4 regions of the Sulfoacidibacillus ferrooxidans genome follow, and region 1 is predicted to be linked to each of the others. Evidence: riboswitches for the same ligand, from Rfam matches in the RefSeq annotation. Region 1 holds a riboswitch; each other region holds the start of a gene.

Region 1 (4,191 bases):
TTGAGAATGTTTGTTACTTGAGATGTCTGCCAATTCTTAAGTTGTTCTTTTACTTCCTGCAATTCTGATCTAAAATCTTTCCAGCCCTGCAAATCTTGATGTATTGATGTTAAACGTTCTGTTGCTTCGTTAAACCGTTCGACATTTTCCCTGACGTAACGAATAATTTGAATTTTCTCTTGAGGGGTCACTGATCTTAAAGTGAATGGTTCTGGATCATTTGGTATAAGTGCCTGTGTTTTTTCGATTTTGCTATATAATTTACGTAAAGCAGCCCGTAATTGTCTCATATCTTCCTGTGTTTGGTCATAATTCCTCGTCATTAATTCCTCTAGGTGCGTGTTTTGTGAAGAAGATCCATTCGATGGTTGCATGTGTTAAACTCTCCCTTTTTTCAAGATATCTCATCATACTCAGTAAAATCTATTTGGTCTCCTGTCTTGGTAAAAAATGATGGTTTCGCCCAATTTGCATACTCATGCGCATTTTTTTATGAAGTGCATAGGCTATAGTCGTGTGAACATATGTACTTTTGAACAAAGGGGATAGAAAATTGAGTTACCGTATAAGTGTTCACGAGGCCTTGATGGTTCATGAATTGCTGTTGGAAACAAGCGTTGGACTATGGAAATGCCATCAAGCTATTCATGAGGTCCATGACCAAGAACTAAAGGAGTTAATCGAAGCCCATGTGGTAGATGCTAAAGAGGGAATGTGGAATCTCGTTACACTATTGCAACGTCGCCCTTTACTCCTGCCAAGTGACTATATTTATAAGGGGTCTGAGTATGGAAAATAAAGAAATCATTACACGAATGATAGTGTTAGACCTACTCCTTACAACCAAATTAGCCATGCAAAACAGTGCATCTGCCTTGATGGAGGCTGCCACACCAGAGGTGCGAGAAGTATTTTCTAACCAGTTTCAAACTGCTGCAGATTTTCATGCTATGTTGGCTGATTTGGCAGCACAACGAGGATGGTATGACGCATACGATATGGAAACACAAATGAGACATGATGCGCGCTTAGCCCAGTGGGTATATCAAATGAGTTGACAAGAAAGGTGTCGTCTAAAGAGCAATGTACTCTTTAGACGACACCTTGTGTTTATCAAGTATTATAAGAAACTAAAACATTTGATGAACAGCTACTAAATGATGACTCCAGAAACCATGATCAATTGATAAATAACCAACTTTACCTAGCCCGCCGCCTTCTTCGATCATCTCACCATGTCCAATATAGATGCCAACATGAGCTGATCCAGATGGGTTCGTCGTATCGGAGAAAAATAATTCATCGCCAGGTTGCATTTGTGAAATAGGTATATTCCATCCAATGCGCTCAAATTGCACTTTAGAGGAGCTAGAAAAATCATACCCTAACGCTTCATGAAAAACATATTGCACAAAATTTGAACAGTCAAATCCGTATTGCCCTCTGTCTTCATTGTGTCCCCAAATATAAGGAGTACCCAACTTGCTTGTTGCAATCTGTTCCACAGCTTGTAATTTTGCAGCATAACTTGCAGTAAGAGGTACCAACGGTTGGATGTTCGGATCAATTGTTACGCCAGGTGGAAGAATACTACCTGAAGAATCATTGTGTTGCGTATACCCAGTAGCTTGCTGTGTACTACTGCTGTTAACAGGAACGCTTTGAGTCACCGTAGCTGTACTAGTTACTGAATGTGTTTGTGACTGACCACCATTCGATGAAGGGATGCTGGAAGTTGAAAATTGTGAAACATAATAATGATCAGCTGTAATATAACCAATGGTTCCATCAGGAAGTTGTACATGTAGCCAGTAACGAGTAGCACTTAACACTTGAAGGTTTGTCCCAACTTGAACTAACTGAATCTCATTATACGTTCCTAAGTGTGGAGAAGTTTTAAGGTACGCGGCGTGTACAACGACAGCCTGCGATGATGACTCTGTTGCCATCGTAGAGGCGAATGCAAGCGGGAAACTAGACATAAATGGAAATGCTATCGTGCTCATTAAAATACCTGATCCAATTAATGTAGTGAGTGTTTTTTTAGTCGTTAGTTGCATGTTTTGATGGCCTCCTTTGTAGTAGCCTCCGAGGTTAATTGTCGGGTTAGGGAACAAAGGATCGGCCCATCTCATGGATTCACCCCGAGTCTGCTGTACAGACAATACGACTCCCCCGTACTTCTTTGCGAAGATTCGGCACGAGTAGGTTAACATGAGAGATGGATAAACACATTGCAAAATATATAGAATGAGAGGAATAATACGGTTAATAATGTCTGATTACAATAGCAGATGAATTTATTATGTATCTGAAACTTGCTCAGTATGTTTTTGCGTAACTTCTTTTTTGACAGTGCGGGTGGTTTCTAAAAACATTGGATTCGCATCTTCATTTAGCCCGCCATAACGCGTCCAAAGAAGTCGTACAATAAGGATCAGGCAAAATGCTCCGACTTCTATAGCAAGATGTTCATCATTCATTGAAAGTAATATTTTTCGTGCAAGTACAGTTAAGATGACATCCATAAGGCGATTTGGAGATAAGGTGCGAATTAGATCTAAAATTTCATAGACAAGTAACAAAGAGAAGATATCTTCTGTCATTTTTCTGTAATTTGTTAAAAATAATTCTGGATGAAATAAAAATTCACCCCACTGCGCAGCAAACCCAATCACGCCCATGACGAGGGTAAAAAGTATTAAAGCGACGATGGCCCAACGAATAAATAATAGCATATGACGGCCTAATGCAAAGATGCGACGATCCATGGAATCCCTCCTGAATGATTTCATTAAAAGTATTCCATAAAAAGGACAATATAAAACAAAAAAGATGATATAGAAAATAATCATTTATAAGTGTACGTCACTAGCATTAGGTGATCCTCTTGTTATATAATTTGGTAAAGATATTTTTGACAAATTACTAACATCTTATGATGATTATAGTTTTGAATGTATATATTGAAACAATCTTAAAAATAGTTGGAGGTTTATTTTGAAAACATTAACAGTTGCTCAAAAACTCATTATGGTATGGATTCTCATGGCATTATCCGTACTGATCGTTAACTTAATTACATTTTCAATGAGTCAACAGGAAAAGACGCATGTTGCTCAATTAAAAAATGAAAAAATGGAGTTGCTTGATTTATCCAATAATGCATTTATCGGTTTTTTAAATATGGATGACCAATCGAATATGCTTGTAGGATTAGAAGGTACTTCACTTTCAAAGTCACTATATTCTCAAACACTGCAACAAGTATTACAAGGTGAAGCACAACTTAACCAATCCTTACAAGCAATGAAAACACTTCCATTCCTCTCTCCTAAGGAGCGTGCTATGGTACAGCAAGCTTCTCTCGCAGCACAGGGATATGAGAGTTATTGGAATATTGTTGATAAAAATAATGAAACAAATCATGCGCTTGCAGCGACAACAATGTATGTAACAAATAGTAACGTTTCTAATGAAGTGACTTCAGATTTGCAAAATATTAGTTCTTTAGCACAAACAAGTATTCAGGCATTTTTTAAAGCCACAAATTCAGAAGCAAACACGCTTTCATTCGTTTCTTTATGTACGCTAATACTTGTGATTATCGGGAGTGCAGGTAGTTTGTTGTACATCCGATATCTGGTTCGCCCCATTGCATACTTGTCTAATGAAGCTAACTTAATGGCAAAAGGTAATTTTGCCAAACGCACTTTGCCATATAAGCGTAAAGACGATTTAGGAATGCTTGCAGATCACCTCTACGTTATGGCAAGTGAAATGCGAAGAATGATTATAGGAATCCAAGAAACAGCGATGCAATTGACTGCTGCTTCAGAAGAATTTACAGCAAGTGCCCAAGAAACTGCACATGCAGTAGAACAATCTACCCTATATGTGCAACAAGTAGCAAAAGGGGCATATGAGCAGCAAGAAAAGGCGGAATCCGCATCAAGTCAGGCTTTAACTATGACGAAGGAAATGGCTAAAATGACGGATTTCACCAAACATTTGAGAGAGCAATCACTTTTACATGTATCTAAAGCCAATGATGGTCAAGCGAATGCAGATATTGCTACAGAACAAATGCGTACAGTACGTGATGATGTAGCGGGTATTGCTCAAACCATGCGCCAACTAGAAGATGATGCAAGAACGATTACTAGTACTATGGAAGTTATTCAGGATATT
Region 2 (4,191 bases), on a different contig from region 1:
TCGCCTCTCTCAATAGATGGGAAGCCGGTGGCCAAAGGATGCCACATATGGCTAAAGTAAAGAACAACGCAGCGACAGGACTATCTGGAACGAAGATTCGCAAATAAAATAAGGTGTGGTCTACCTGTCCACGGTACCACATGAAACCAAACACAGTACCAATAGCATTAAGTGCACCAATACCTTTCCATACAGAGCGCTTATGAAGAATCCTTAGAATCGAATCTACTATCATTTGCACTATAGTCACCCCTGCCCTCTAGTGTTCCAAAGAGGGTAGGGTGTCATGCAGACGTGCATCATGCAAGAGCGATAAATTGACCAACCTTTTCACTTAGTTGCTGCGATAAGTGACCCCACATCATGGATCCTAGCTTAGCATTTGAACCCTGTGCCAGATAGCGCGTGAGGCTAGCTGGATCGCGAACAACCAGATGGTCAGCGAGCGCCATCATGAGCGATGTTTCCCATTCACCAGAAGGATAAAATTCTTTAGAAACATTTTTATATGAAGTAGATGACAATGCCTCTTGTAATTGTCCGTCACGCCACCATATAAAGGACATCATGTCTAATTGACTATCTGCTGTAAGAAGGGTTTGCATCACTAGTTGTTCTTTATAAAGACTATCTGTCAATAGGATCAATCGACGAAATTGAAAATGACGTGTTAATTCATGGATATAACGATGGATGATTTGACTAAAAGCTTCTTTTTGCAACTGAACAACCGCAGTATCATCAAATGTGGTATCAATGGATTGCAAAGGAAGAGTAAGAATTCGATCTCCTTTTGCCATCTCTACCTCGTCGCGTAGCTTCCTTAATATATACCATGTAGTGCCTACAGGTAGATGAGATGGGCGCCATGTCAAGCCACCTACTGTCAATAGCACAGTGTCAAGATGCCGGTAATTTTCTTCGATCTGGCTTAGTGAAAATTCTTCAAAACGCATATCGCTTTCTCCTTCATTCATCATCTCATAAAAAATAGGAGCCTTAATATTGCGCTCCTACCCTTATTCATCTATTAACTTCTGACTAAAGTGCAGTTAAAATCTAGCCTCACCGAAAGTTGCCGATTGGTTAACAAAATAACCTGGTAAATCAAGAGCCCGATCATCCTCTAAGCGTTTCATGCCAAGATCATGTAGAGTTTGACGAATCCCTTGGTGTATAGCTTGCTCCATCTCAGGTGAATAGCGATCGTTCATAGAAAGAGCCTCTCGAATACCTTGGCTAACTGAACGTGTCACATACGAGACATCAAGTCCTGCACAGACCAGACCATGCAGTACACCGCGTGTGGTTTCAGATACGGCAAAACTGTGCAAAGGAACTAAGCTAGAAAGAACGCCCATAATAGCGTGTTGCGCGATAGAGGAAATCTCTCGTACTACATCTTCTGCCCTTGACATTGTATTGCAATACATAGTCACTTCGTGAGTAACAACAGAGCAAATACAAGTTTCTGAAGATGTTCCTTCTAGTTCAATGCCGTGCCTTACACCTTCTTGAATGTCATGTAATAAAGTCATGTCAATCTCCCCTTTTCGTATTTACACGCATAAACAAAACAAAAACCGTGACGATCAATCGGTCACGGAAGCGCGAGTAAAAAGGAAGTGGTTATCGGCATAACCATCCACCTCTCTTTCCGCTTACGAGGTTAGCTGTCGGATTCGGGCTGAGAGCCGCCCTACGAATCAAAAGATTCGATTCACCCCAAGAAACTGGTTCCCCCGCTTCCGAAGTTCGGAATTGAGCGCTACAATATGAAACTGAAAAAGAATACTACATTTCATATCATACATCTCTTTTAGTTAAACGACAATGGGTAATTGAGTCTCGTTAATGAACATTGCAGACAATCGCTTGATAGTTTGCACTTAGTTTCATAAATGTTTCACGATCACCTTCATCCAAAGCCTGATCAATCGCAATCTTCAATTGTTTCGTATAATGGATGTTTTCAATGTGATCTAGCAATAAGTCTACTTGCAATTCCATTAGAATATCTGTGGGTGTTGTTTTTCGAACTGGCTCCTGAACAGATTCTATTACTTGTAGATAGTGTACACAATCACTCCGTTGACGATAATAGAGTGTGATATACACATCTTCTTCTGGATGACTATGAACATCAAGAAAAGCCTTTTCTACGTCAGATGTCACACGTTTATTTTTATAAAATTTAAATCCTGTCATTTGTACGCAAGTTGTCGACATCAACAATGATTTGTGAACATTTTTAAATTGTTCAGTAAAATGAACTTTGGCAAGTAGCTGATCATTAGATGCCAAATATTGAAGTAGCCATTCTGCTTCAGGGTTACGCAATTCATATCGTTCTAAAAACCATTTGATGAATTGCTTTTTATCTGCGACCGTTATCACACTTTTCATGATGGTTCGCCTCCCGTTGACCTTCCCACAATAAGCATAAGAGTTTGAATGTTTACTTCTTTATATTGTTGTATTCGCCAATGCCTTGTCGCTTTCCTGCAATGTGCTTATAAACGAAAAAAAATGCCGATGGTATGGCATTTTTTAGAATATAAAAGTTAAAATACACTATTAATAGCTAACGACTTCTTTTTTTTACTATTTGCTCCATTTCCGGAGGATAAGACACCAGATATCCAAGTTTCAATAGTAAGGCAAGTAAGTCAGGAGCATCGTCTGGTAAAAAAGCTAAATGATGCTCACTTAACCGCTGTGGCATCCTCTTTGCAATAGGTTGAAGTTGCTCAATGGTGTTTGACACCAATGGATCATGACATGAGATTACGCACGATATGTGAAGCTTAACCTTTCCATACTCCTGACACCAATCACGTATGGAGCGCTGCACATTTGCAGGGATCTCAGCACCGCTAATTGTGCGAAGAAATTCATACATTTTCTCCATATCCCAACCACTTAGCAGGGCGTGATAAATACTCTCTCGCGTAAGTCGATATACGTTCATACGATCTCGACTAATTGGTTCCGCAATTTTCTGCAGTTCAAAAGCGTATGTGCTATCAGCCTCTTTGGGTACTAAAATATCAAAAGTAGGTTCAATAACTGCTTTTTTGAGAATAAAAGATTCTTCACCTGAGAGTCCATCATCTAGTATGTCGGAAGAATGCACAAAGCGTTCGCCTAGAGGCGTTAATTGGTATAAAAGATCTTGAGAAAGATCACGACCCTCTGCAAGAAATCCAAGATATACAAGCATTTGTAAGATGCGTTGTCGATAAACAATCTCTTTTGACTCATAATAAAAGTTATCAATAAAATGCAAAAGTTCATCCTCAAGTGATTGTTTAAATACCCATGCTTTGGATGAAAATTTAGCAATTCTCGATACAATCCGTCCAAGCGTTGGTATTGATATGCGGTATGTCCGCATATAAAACTGAAATAACTTCTTTGCACGGCTTTCTTCTGATTCCGTCATATAAATACCACTTTTAACTTCATCTATGATAAGAGAACCTGAGTCGTCTTCAATAATGCATCCTTCTTCATATAGGTGATCATAAATCATAGCAAAACGATCTGGATAATCATGAAATCTACGCCCATATCCAAAGCGAAATCCAACATGCACAGAGAGTGGTTCTTCTTGCACTTCAAATAACTGAAAAATTTGCATTTGTTGGCGTTTAAAAATGACACCTTCTTGAGTCAGCTTTACTTCGTGTCGTGCTAGAAACAGCAAAAAGGTAACAGCGTCACGTGCAAGAGTACCTTGATCTGTTCGTATCCATTTAGGTTCATACATACTCGTCTGAACAGATTGGCGCAACTGCTGCGTTTCATAATGTACAATATATTTTAATATCTCTGTTGGACAACGATATGTTCTCTGTGAGGGAGTTCCTGTTTCAAAGAGAATGCCCTCTTCAAGTAGCTCATTTAAAATCATAGATACTGAAGTTTGTTCATTTTTTGTAGTTGCCGACCGTTGTCTTCTCAATATCGTGAGTAGCTCGGATTTTGCAAATTGGTTTCTCCCTTCTAACGCAATCTCTTCGAGAGCTTGGCGAAGAATGGGAGATAAAGTAGCCATTCTTTCAATTACATACTGTGGATCACTAAATCGGTTTAATATTTCTTGAAGTAACGTGTTTTTAGAATATAGAGGACATGCTATCGTGTGACGAATAGCAATTTTACGCAGATTCCCGATGTCACTTTGAT
Region 3 (4,191 bases), on a different contig from region 1:
ACGGAAAGGCTAAAATTGACCAGGGAATACGCTATGTAACTCAACGAGAGGACGTACCACATGCGAGAAAAGTGGTGATTGTCTGGTTGACGTTATACCGGGGACCTAAAGGTCAAGGGTTTAATGGAGTGGCAAGTTGTGATTACTTCGTGGACGAAGAATCAGCTAGCGGTTACAAGAACCTAGCTGTACAGGTTAACCAAATGGAAAAAGCAGTGAAGGGTAAAGTGGATATTACGAGTTTAGAACCTAGCGAATATAAGTTATTACAAAAATTTGTGCGTGAATTTAGGCCCGACTTATATGAACATGCCTCTGACGTATTTTTATCGGCATTCTCAGAGGAGTCCTCTTTTGCGCAAGAGTAAGGATGTGTACAACTTGTCAGATCAGTCACAAACACCTCTTTTTTCAGCATTGCGCGCACATGCTGAGCGTCATCCTATTCAATTCCACATCCCGGGACATAAAACGGGGATAGCGATGGATCCGGAATTTCGCGAATTTTTAGGGGACCGCGCGCTTAGTATTGATCTGATCAATATTGGGCCGTTGGATGATTTGCATCATCCAACGGGGATTATCGATCAAGCACAAAAGTTGGCAGCAAAAGCATTTGGAGCCGATGCTACTTTTTTTTCAGTTCAGGGCACAAGTGGCGCGATTATGGCCATGATTATGGCTGTCGTTGGGCCTGGAGATGAGATTCTAGTTCCACGCAATATTCATACTTCTGTATTGTCTGCCATTATTCTCTCTGGAGCACGGCCCTATTTTTTACAACCTGAAGTTGATTTGCAACTAGGTATTGCTCACGGCGTAAGAGTGGAATCGGTAGTGGAGGGATTACAGCGCCATCCACATGTGAAAGCAGTTTTACTGATCAATCCCACCTATTTTGGCGTGGCGACGGACTTGCGCGCGATTGCTGAGATTGCACATGAACGAGGCGTTGTTGTTTTAGTAGATGAAGCACACGGGGTACACACCCATTTTCACGAATTACTCCCACCGTCAGCCATGGAGTCAGGATGTGACCTTGCGGCTACTAGTGTTCATAAGCTAGGGGGATCATTGACACAGAGCTCCGTTTTAAATGTGCGTGAAGGGCTCGTTCGAGCAAGACATGTGCATTCTATCCTATCCCTGCTAACAACTACTTCTACGTCCTATATTCTGTTGGCCTCTTTAGACGCAGCCAGACGCCAACTAGCCATGCATGGGCGCGAAATGCTAGATCGGGCGATGACTATAGCGCAGGATGCGAGAGAGCGATTGAATCAGATTCCGGGCATCTATTGCTTTGGAAAAGAGATCCTACAATCATCGGCTACCTTTGCGTTTGATCCATTAAAATTGACGATTCGCGTGGCGGATATTGGATTATCAGGATTTGAAGTCGAAGTCATTCTTCGAGAAACCTATAATATTGAGGTTGAATTATCCGATTTATATAATGTGCTGTGTGTCATCTCCTTTGGCGATACAAAGAGCAATATTGATTCGCTCATTACAGCCATCCAAGAGATTGCAAAACGAGAATTATTACAGCATCATCATAAAATTAATATCGTTGTTCCATCCACTCCAGTACTAGCTATGAATCCACGCGATGCCTTTTATGCGGATACGGAAGTAGTGCGGTTGCAAGATTCGATTGGCAGAATCATCGCTGACGTGATTAAAGTGTATCCTCCTGGGATTCCAGTGTTATTGCCAGGTGAAGTGGTTACTGTGGATAACGTAGAATATATTGAAGAAAATTTGCGTGCTGGACTTCCCGTTCAGGGGCCAGATGATCCTACGATTGCCACTGTTCGTGTAGTTAAGAGATGATAGTTTTTACCATGGAATGATTTACGCCTAGGCAGAGCGCTGTCGTGTCCTGTATAGTTTACGGCATCACAAGCTGAATCGCATGCAAACATGCGTACGGAGGAACCGAGTGCTTTGGGGTGAACTTACGATTGTGAGCGGGCAACCTTCGCCCGAACCCGTCAGCTAACTCCGGAAGCCAAGGAGGCCTTTATGGGTATACACTTCAAAATTTCTGCAGTAAAAAAGACGACTGTAGCGCTGTTGAGCGCTGGATTATTATTGGGTTCAAGTGTAAGTGCCTTTGCTGCAACGGTACCTATAGGTCCTTATATAGTAAAGCCAAATGATTCTCCTTACTCAATTGCAGCCCAATCGCAAGTGAGCCTGCAAAACTTTGAAGCGGTCAATGACCTGACAAATAGTAGTGTGATTTATCCTGGAGAAGTGATGGCAATGCCGTTACTTTATCTAGTAGATGCAGGTGACAGTTTGTGGTATATCGCAAATCGTTATGATACGAGTGTAGCATCAATAAAACAATTAAATGGCCTGAACTCAAATCAGATTTATCCTGGTCAGTCCTTACTTATCGCAACAGGAAGTAAGCAAACATTCCCTGCGAATCAGGCAACAAATAGCACAAGCTCTGCTGTTGTACAAGCAACGCCGCAAACCGTGACAGCTCCACAGAATGAATCTGCACCTGTAGCAGTTGCACAAGCAAAGGTAGAGGCAACTGCACCAGTTGCACAAGCATCGGCTACAGCACCACAAGCACAACAAGCACAACAACAACCATCAGCAGCTACACCTACAACCATCACCATGCTCGCTACTTCCTATGATGCATCAGCTGCGAGCAACGGACCGTGGGGCGCTGTAAATTATTTTGGACAACCTTTGCAATTCGGCGATGTAGCAGTTGATCCTTCTGTGATTCCGCTTGGTTCAAAATTATTTATTAGCGGATATTCCGATTCTGCACTGCCGAGTGGTGGATTTTATGCCACAGCCAATGATGAAGGTGGAGCTATCGTAGGGAATAGAATTGACATTTTTCTACCTACGGCGAGTCAAGCCGATCAATTTGGAATGGAAAATGTCAAAGTGCAGGTGATTTCCAAATAAATTCGGTATACTCTAGATGATCGGACGATCAAAAGGAGGAACCATATGGAGATTCAAGTTGGACAAGTTGCACCGGATTTTACACTCGATGCAACAGGAGGTCAAACGATTCAATTAAGTGCACAAAAGGGCCATCCTGTTGTATTGTTTTTTTACCCTAAAGATTTAACACCTGGTTGAACGCAAGAGGCCAATGAGTTTCAGTCGCTCCTACCGGAGTTTACGGAACTTGGTGCCGTAGTGCTAGGGATTAGCACAGACAGTATGGAATCGCATGAGAAGTTTTCCCAAAAGTACAGCTTTACATATCCGCTGGTGTCTGATCCAGACGCTATAGTGTGTGAAGCGTACGGAGTATACAAAGAAAAGAAAATGTACGGTAAGTCCTATATGGGTATTGAACGGACGACATTCATAATCGATGCGTCTGGGAAGATCGCTCATATTTACCCTAAGGTAAAGGTAGAAGGGCACGCCGCAAAAGTGCTTGAAGATGTGAAGAAGATGATGTAAGAGCATATACAAACCTCTCTCAATAAAACGACTCTGTCGCTCTTTGAGGGAGGTTTGTATATTGTGAACGACAGCGTGTGTATTTGTTCACGAGGAAACAGTGGAACTCTTCAGTGCGGCGATGTAATATAAAGATAGTAATGCAAGGGGGAGTCGACTATGGTAACACTAACTATGGAAGCAGCAAGTGTAGTCAAGGATCTTCTTTCTGACAAAGAGGAAGATATGGGTTTGCGTATCTTTGTGAAACCGGGTGGATGTTCTGGTTTTAGTTATGGGATGGCGCTTGATATGAAAAAAGAATCAGATTTACTCTTATTGCAAGAAGGTGTGCCTTTATTGGTGGATGAGGCAAGTCTTCCGTTCATCGATGGCTCAGAAATTGATTATGTCGATGGGCTATCTGGTAAGGGGTTTAAGATCGTGAATCCAAATGCAGTGTCAAGTTGTGGATGCGGTTCAAGCTTCCATACGAAGGATAATCAAGGAACACCAGGTAGTTGTTCATAAGCAAAAAGGTGAGTTCTCTTGAGAACTCACCTTTTTGCTGCCAGCGCGTGCACGTGTCAGTGGGTGTCGTTACGGCGATGTGCCGCTGGACGATTCCTCCACCAAAAGAATGCAATCAGTACAAGTAATAAAGCTGCAAATAGATACGAGAGTGCAGATGTGTGCTGATCGATGCTTGACCAATGCCCTCCTAGCTGATACCCGAGAAGCGTCAATAGATAG
Region 4 (4,191 bases), on a different contig from region 1:
ACTGTAAAGCCTCCTCACGTTCTTTGAGGTATTTAGCTACTTCTGATGTCGTCTCAAGAACAGCAGTTAAAGTTTTAAAACTCGGTTCATCGCGAAAATAAAATGCATCTGAAATTAATTTTTCTGCAAGCAATTCTAAGTCAGGTGCTTCTGTAAAAATCATTTCATCACCTTCCCCATTTTGTAAGTCATAGATCGAACACCTATACAAAGTATTTGCTGACTTTGCCAAAAATATACCGAGTGACACTATAAAAAGGAAACAAAATCGCAGTATAATACATCATCAGTATCCATATGGGCGGTTTTGTAAAATGAAGTGAGAGAGGGTACGCCCGCATAGCAAGTATTTGTGTACTCAATATATGCGCAACTTGTGCTATCTCAGGTTCTATAGGCACCATCATACGCGGATCGATACAGGCGATCGTACATAATACAAATGAGATAGGTATTACCCACTCCAATAGGGGATACAAAAAAAGATTAATTAACAATGAAAAATACGGTAATTGCCCAAATTCCTCCGCAACAAGCGGCATGATACCGATTTGTCCAGCGATCCCTCGACTAACGACATGTCGCACAGAAGGCCATGTAATCACACGACCGATGTATATATGGACCTTTCTTGGCAGTAGCGCTAGTGTCGTGGCTGCACCGTAGGATAATACGACACCTGGATCAACCAACAAATGTGGCTCTATGAGCGTAATCCAGACGAGTGACACCGCATTTGCAGTGAAACGATCATAAGGTCTTTTCATTGCAACAGCTGAAAGTTCGTATCCATAAACAATCCCAGCGCGCACAGCAGGTGGTGCAAATCCTGTGCAAAACACGAGCATGACCGTACTACATATTGCAATTGGATACCACCATGCAGAGATTTTTAGCCATTTCTGCAACCTGGTTACTACAGGAGCTATCGTCATTCGAATCGTAGCTCCCGATGCTACAAAAGCGTGTATAATACCAAGTGATGTGAAGACTTGCAACACTTGCCGATTCATTTCTGTGCGGTCCCCAATGGCAAAGGATAATAAAAAAGTGCTTGCAACTTGTCCATAACTAGCATCCACACGAGACTTAATCCATCCCAGCAATTGACCCTGTAATGCATCCACATCCCAAAATGGCCGTGCACCACCTCTCATCAAGGATACGCTGTATTGCGATGAATCTCCGAGTAGCATGATCCCCTTACGCAAAAGTGCTATAGCAAATGGTCCCTTTGGCACTCGTTTCACTCGCATAAAAAGACTGATCACTGCCCCTGCATGTAGCTCGTTGATCTGTGAATAATACTCTGCAATGGTATGACTTTGTGATACTCCACCAGGAGTTGCATGACGACGAATAGACCCATCATATATTTGCACCCACACGATCGGTTGATTGGGTAGCTGTTGTAAACCAGACATTGTATACACTGCCAACACTCTGCACGGCATCTGTAATGATTTTGGAGTGCTTTCAATTTCCCCTACAATGCTAACTACAGCATTAATCTCACCTGTGTGACTAGCTGCGAGAGTTAGCAGGGAATACGCAGCTATACGACGGGAACTTTGCTCATCATGAGCTGTAGCCGTTCCTATTGCCATACATAAAAGAAGCGCTACACATAGTAAGAGTGTAGGTCCTAAGCTCCATTGTCTCCATACAATCAGTAGCTTGCTTATCTTACGTGTATATATAGTTACCACATTCCCTTTGTTCATGAAAAGTACACTAATTTGCAACAAAAGCACCATGCTTATACCAATTAAAACACTCATATAAACCATAAAATCCCTATCCCACACATCCAACAAAGCACCCAGACAAAATGCCAAACTGAGATACGCGATGATCCGATACACACGAATCTCTCCTAAACTTATAAAATCTCAAATTTACTGTTGTCACACTATGTCGTAACTGATAGAATTATAGCCAAGAGTGATATTGCCGAATCCGGTGACTCTGACCGGTACGGGGGACGCAACACCGCGGGGTGAATCTGAAGCTTTCAGAGGGGCAACCTTTCAGCCCTAACCCGTCAACTAACCTCGAAGGCAGACGAAAGGGGCCTATTCTTTGCGCATATCCACATGGGTTGCGTCCCTATCTATTATTGGGACGGCAGCTGCAACTTTGTTGTTGGCAAATCCCGCCTTTGCATCTACCAGTTCAGTGATTATGAAAGCTGGTGTGCAAGGTCCGGCAGTAGCCACATTAAAGACTGATTTAAAAGTTCTTCACGATTACCCTAAGTCAGTCAAAGTAACAGATTATTACGGGCCCCGTACTGCACATGCTGTCATTGAGTTCAAAAAAGAAAGAAAACTCGGATCAAATGACGCTGTAACGTATTCTGTTTTTGATGACATCAAGTCTGATGCTGCACATACGCTTGGTGAGCAAATTGTACAAAAAGCACTTACGTATTTAGGCGACCCTTATGTGTGGGGTGGTACTAGTCCTTCTGGCTTCGATTGCTCAGGTTTTGCACAATATGTGTATAAACAATTCGGCATGGATATTCCGCGCACAGCGGCAGCGCAAGCAACTGTTGGTACATATGTCGCTAAAGAAGACTTACAACCTGGCGATCTCGTATTTTTCCATACGATGGGATATGGGATTTCTCATGTAGGTATCTATATGGGAAACGGTTTGTTTGTTGATGCAGCAAGTACAGATGTAGAGATAGACAATATTAACAACCCCTATTACTGGAGTAGTCGATATGTTACTGCAAGAAGCTTGTTAAACTAACTTGCATATTGACTACCTACACTAAACAAATCAATAAACCTTTGAGGATGCACGTACTTTATGTACTGTGCATCCTTTTATCTCATTATAAAGTCACATAAGGCAGTATTTTAGCCAATAACCTTGGACCAATACCCTGAACTGATTGCAACTGCATAAGAGACGAAAACGCGCCATGAATAGCTTTATACGTTAAGATATTTTCTGCCTTTTTCTTTCCTATTCCCGGTATTTCCATCAACGTGGCTAAGCTCGCCTGATTGAGCTGAATGCGTTCTCCCGGTTGTAATTTACCATTTCGATGCCTACTTCTTTTTGTATCCGTACTTTGTAAAGAATTCGTTGCTACTGTCCCTGTTGTTAATAAAGCAGATGTTCCCCCATTACTTGCCACCTGACTTACATTTGGAACGACGATCTGCATACCATCCTCTACGATAGCTGCTAAATTAATTGCATAGAGATCTGCAGAATTTGTTGGACCGCCCGCTACCTTTAATGCCGCACTTACACGCGCATCAAGTGGCAGCTTATAGAGACCGGGATGACGTACTGCACCGACTACATACACTGTCATCACATCAGGTGATGTAGTCACTGTGACCAAAGGTACACTCTGTTTGTGTTCATAAGGGGTACTCATGGTGACTGATGCAGTTTGTCCGTGTGGCATAAAAAAATATAATCCCCAAGCAATAACGAGAATTCCCCCAAATAAATACACAATCACGCGTTTGCCAATACCGGCACTATGCACAATCCCACCTCCACTTGCGTATACTTCATAACATCCTGTTCGCAAGAAGAAGCAAAATTCCTTTTTACTAAATGCTATCATCCAAAATCGTAAGTTAAAGCCTTTCTATGAACCATAGCTGCAACTGATTGCGCATGATTTATGCAATCTCAGAGCATTTGTAGTACAATAATGCAGAATCTCAGTGAAAGTGGGCGACTGCATGCTTACGCCTAGCATGGAAGACTATTTAGAAAAAATCTATGAACTGATGAAGGACAAGGGGTATGCTCGAGTTTCAGATATTGCCACTTCTCTCGCCGTACAACCTTCCTCAGTGACAAAAATGATTCAAAAACTAGACGAATACGAATACGTGACTTATGAAAAGTATCGCGGAATCATTCTCACTAAATCCGGAGAACAGATGGGGCGAGCAATGAAACAACGCCACTCCATGCTTGCAGAGTTACTGCGCATGCTCGGTATTACGGAAGAAACGATTCAGGTAGATGTCGAGGGGATTGAGCATCATGTGAGTCCACAAACCGTAAAAGCATTAACGAACCTCGTCAACTTTTTTGAGTGTCATCCAGAGTATGTAACCGCATTAGCTCATCACACTCATAAAACAACGCACGCAAAAAAAGATACTCCTGACACAAGCGCAGAGATATAATCTGCTCTCATGT

The links. A riboswitch is a leader RNA that binds a small molecule or an ion and turns the genes downstream of it on or off. The one in region 1 is predicted to bind cyclic di-AMP.
Region 2: linked by a shared signal. The riboswitch ahead of MM817_RS12835 (hypothetical protein) and the one ahead of MM817_RS06290 (C40 family peptidase) in region 1 are both predicted to bind cyclic di-AMP.
Region 3: linked by a shared signal. The riboswitch ahead of MM817_RS06165 (LysM peptidoglycan-binding domain-containing protein) and the one ahead of MM817_RS06290 (C40 family peptidase) in region 1 are both predicted to bind cyclic di-AMP.
Region 4: linked by a shared signal. The riboswitch ahead of MM817_RS00790 (C40 family peptidase) and the one ahead of MM817_RS06290 (C40 family peptidase) in region 1 are both predicted to bind cyclic di-AMP.

Annotation. Positions count from the first base shown of each region.
Region 1 is NZ_JALBUF010000003.1:5,022-9,212, reverse strand. It holds gene MM817_RS06305 (hypothetical protein) at 1-374, opposite strand, end outside; gene MM817_RS06300 (hypothetical protein) at 554-799, shown strand; gene MM817_RS06295 (spore coat protein) at 789-1,058, shown strand; gene MM817_RS06290 (C40 family peptidase) at 1,131-2,060, opposite strand; cyclic di-AMP (ydaO/yuaA leader) riboswitch at 2,070-2,211, opposite strand; gene MM817_RS06285 (hypothetical protein) at 2,304-2,771, opposite strand; gene MM817_RS06280 (methyl-accepting chemotaxis protein) at 3,001-4,191, shown strand, end outside.
Region 2 is NZ_JALBUF010000011.1:28,966-33,156, forward strand. It holds gene MM817_RS12825 (DUF1405 domain-containing protein) at 1-235, opposite strand, end outside; gene MM817_RS12830 (creatininase family protein) at 300-956, opposite strand; gene MM817_RS12835 (hypothetical protein) at 1,053-1,538, opposite strand; cyclic di-AMP (ydaO/yuaA leader) riboswitch at 1,645-1,778, opposite strand; gene MM817_RS12840 (YpiB family protein) at 1,852-2,406, opposite strand; gene MM817_RS12845 (helicase-associated domain-containing protein) at 2,585-4,191, opposite strand, start outside.
Region 3 is NZ_JALBUF010000002.1:310,960-315,150, forward strand. It holds gene MM817_RS06155 (YwhD family protein) at 1-368, shown strand, start outside; gene MM817_RS06160 (aminotransferase class I/II-fold pyridoxal phosphate-dependent enzyme) at 373-1,836, shown strand; cyclic di-AMP (ydaO/yuaA leader) riboswitch at 1,898-2,027, shown strand; gene MM817_RS06165 (LysM peptidoglycan-binding domain-containing protein) at 2,029-2,946, shown strand; gene bcp (thioredoxin-dependent thiol peroxidase) at 2,992-3,459, shown strand; gene MM817_RS06175 (HesB/IscA family protein) at 3,619-3,969, shown strand; gene MM817_RS06180 (DedA family protein) at 4,026-4,191, opposite strand, start outside.
Region 4 is NZ_JALBUF010000001.1:131,788-135,978, forward strand. It holds gene MM817_RS00775 (hypothetical protein) at 1-2, opposite strand, end outside; gene MM817_RS00780 (hypothetical protein) at 1-163, opposite strand, end outside; gene MM817_RS17165 (ComEC/Rec2 family competence protein) at 204-1,865, opposite strand; cyclic di-AMP (ydaO/yuaA leader) riboswitch at 1,942-2,078, shown strand; gene MM817_RS00790 (C40 family peptidase) at 2,083-2,763, shown strand; gene MM817_RS00795 (helix-hairpin-helix domain-containing protein) at 2,849-3,520, opposite strand; gene mntR (transcriptional regulator MntR) at 3,723-4,178, shown strand.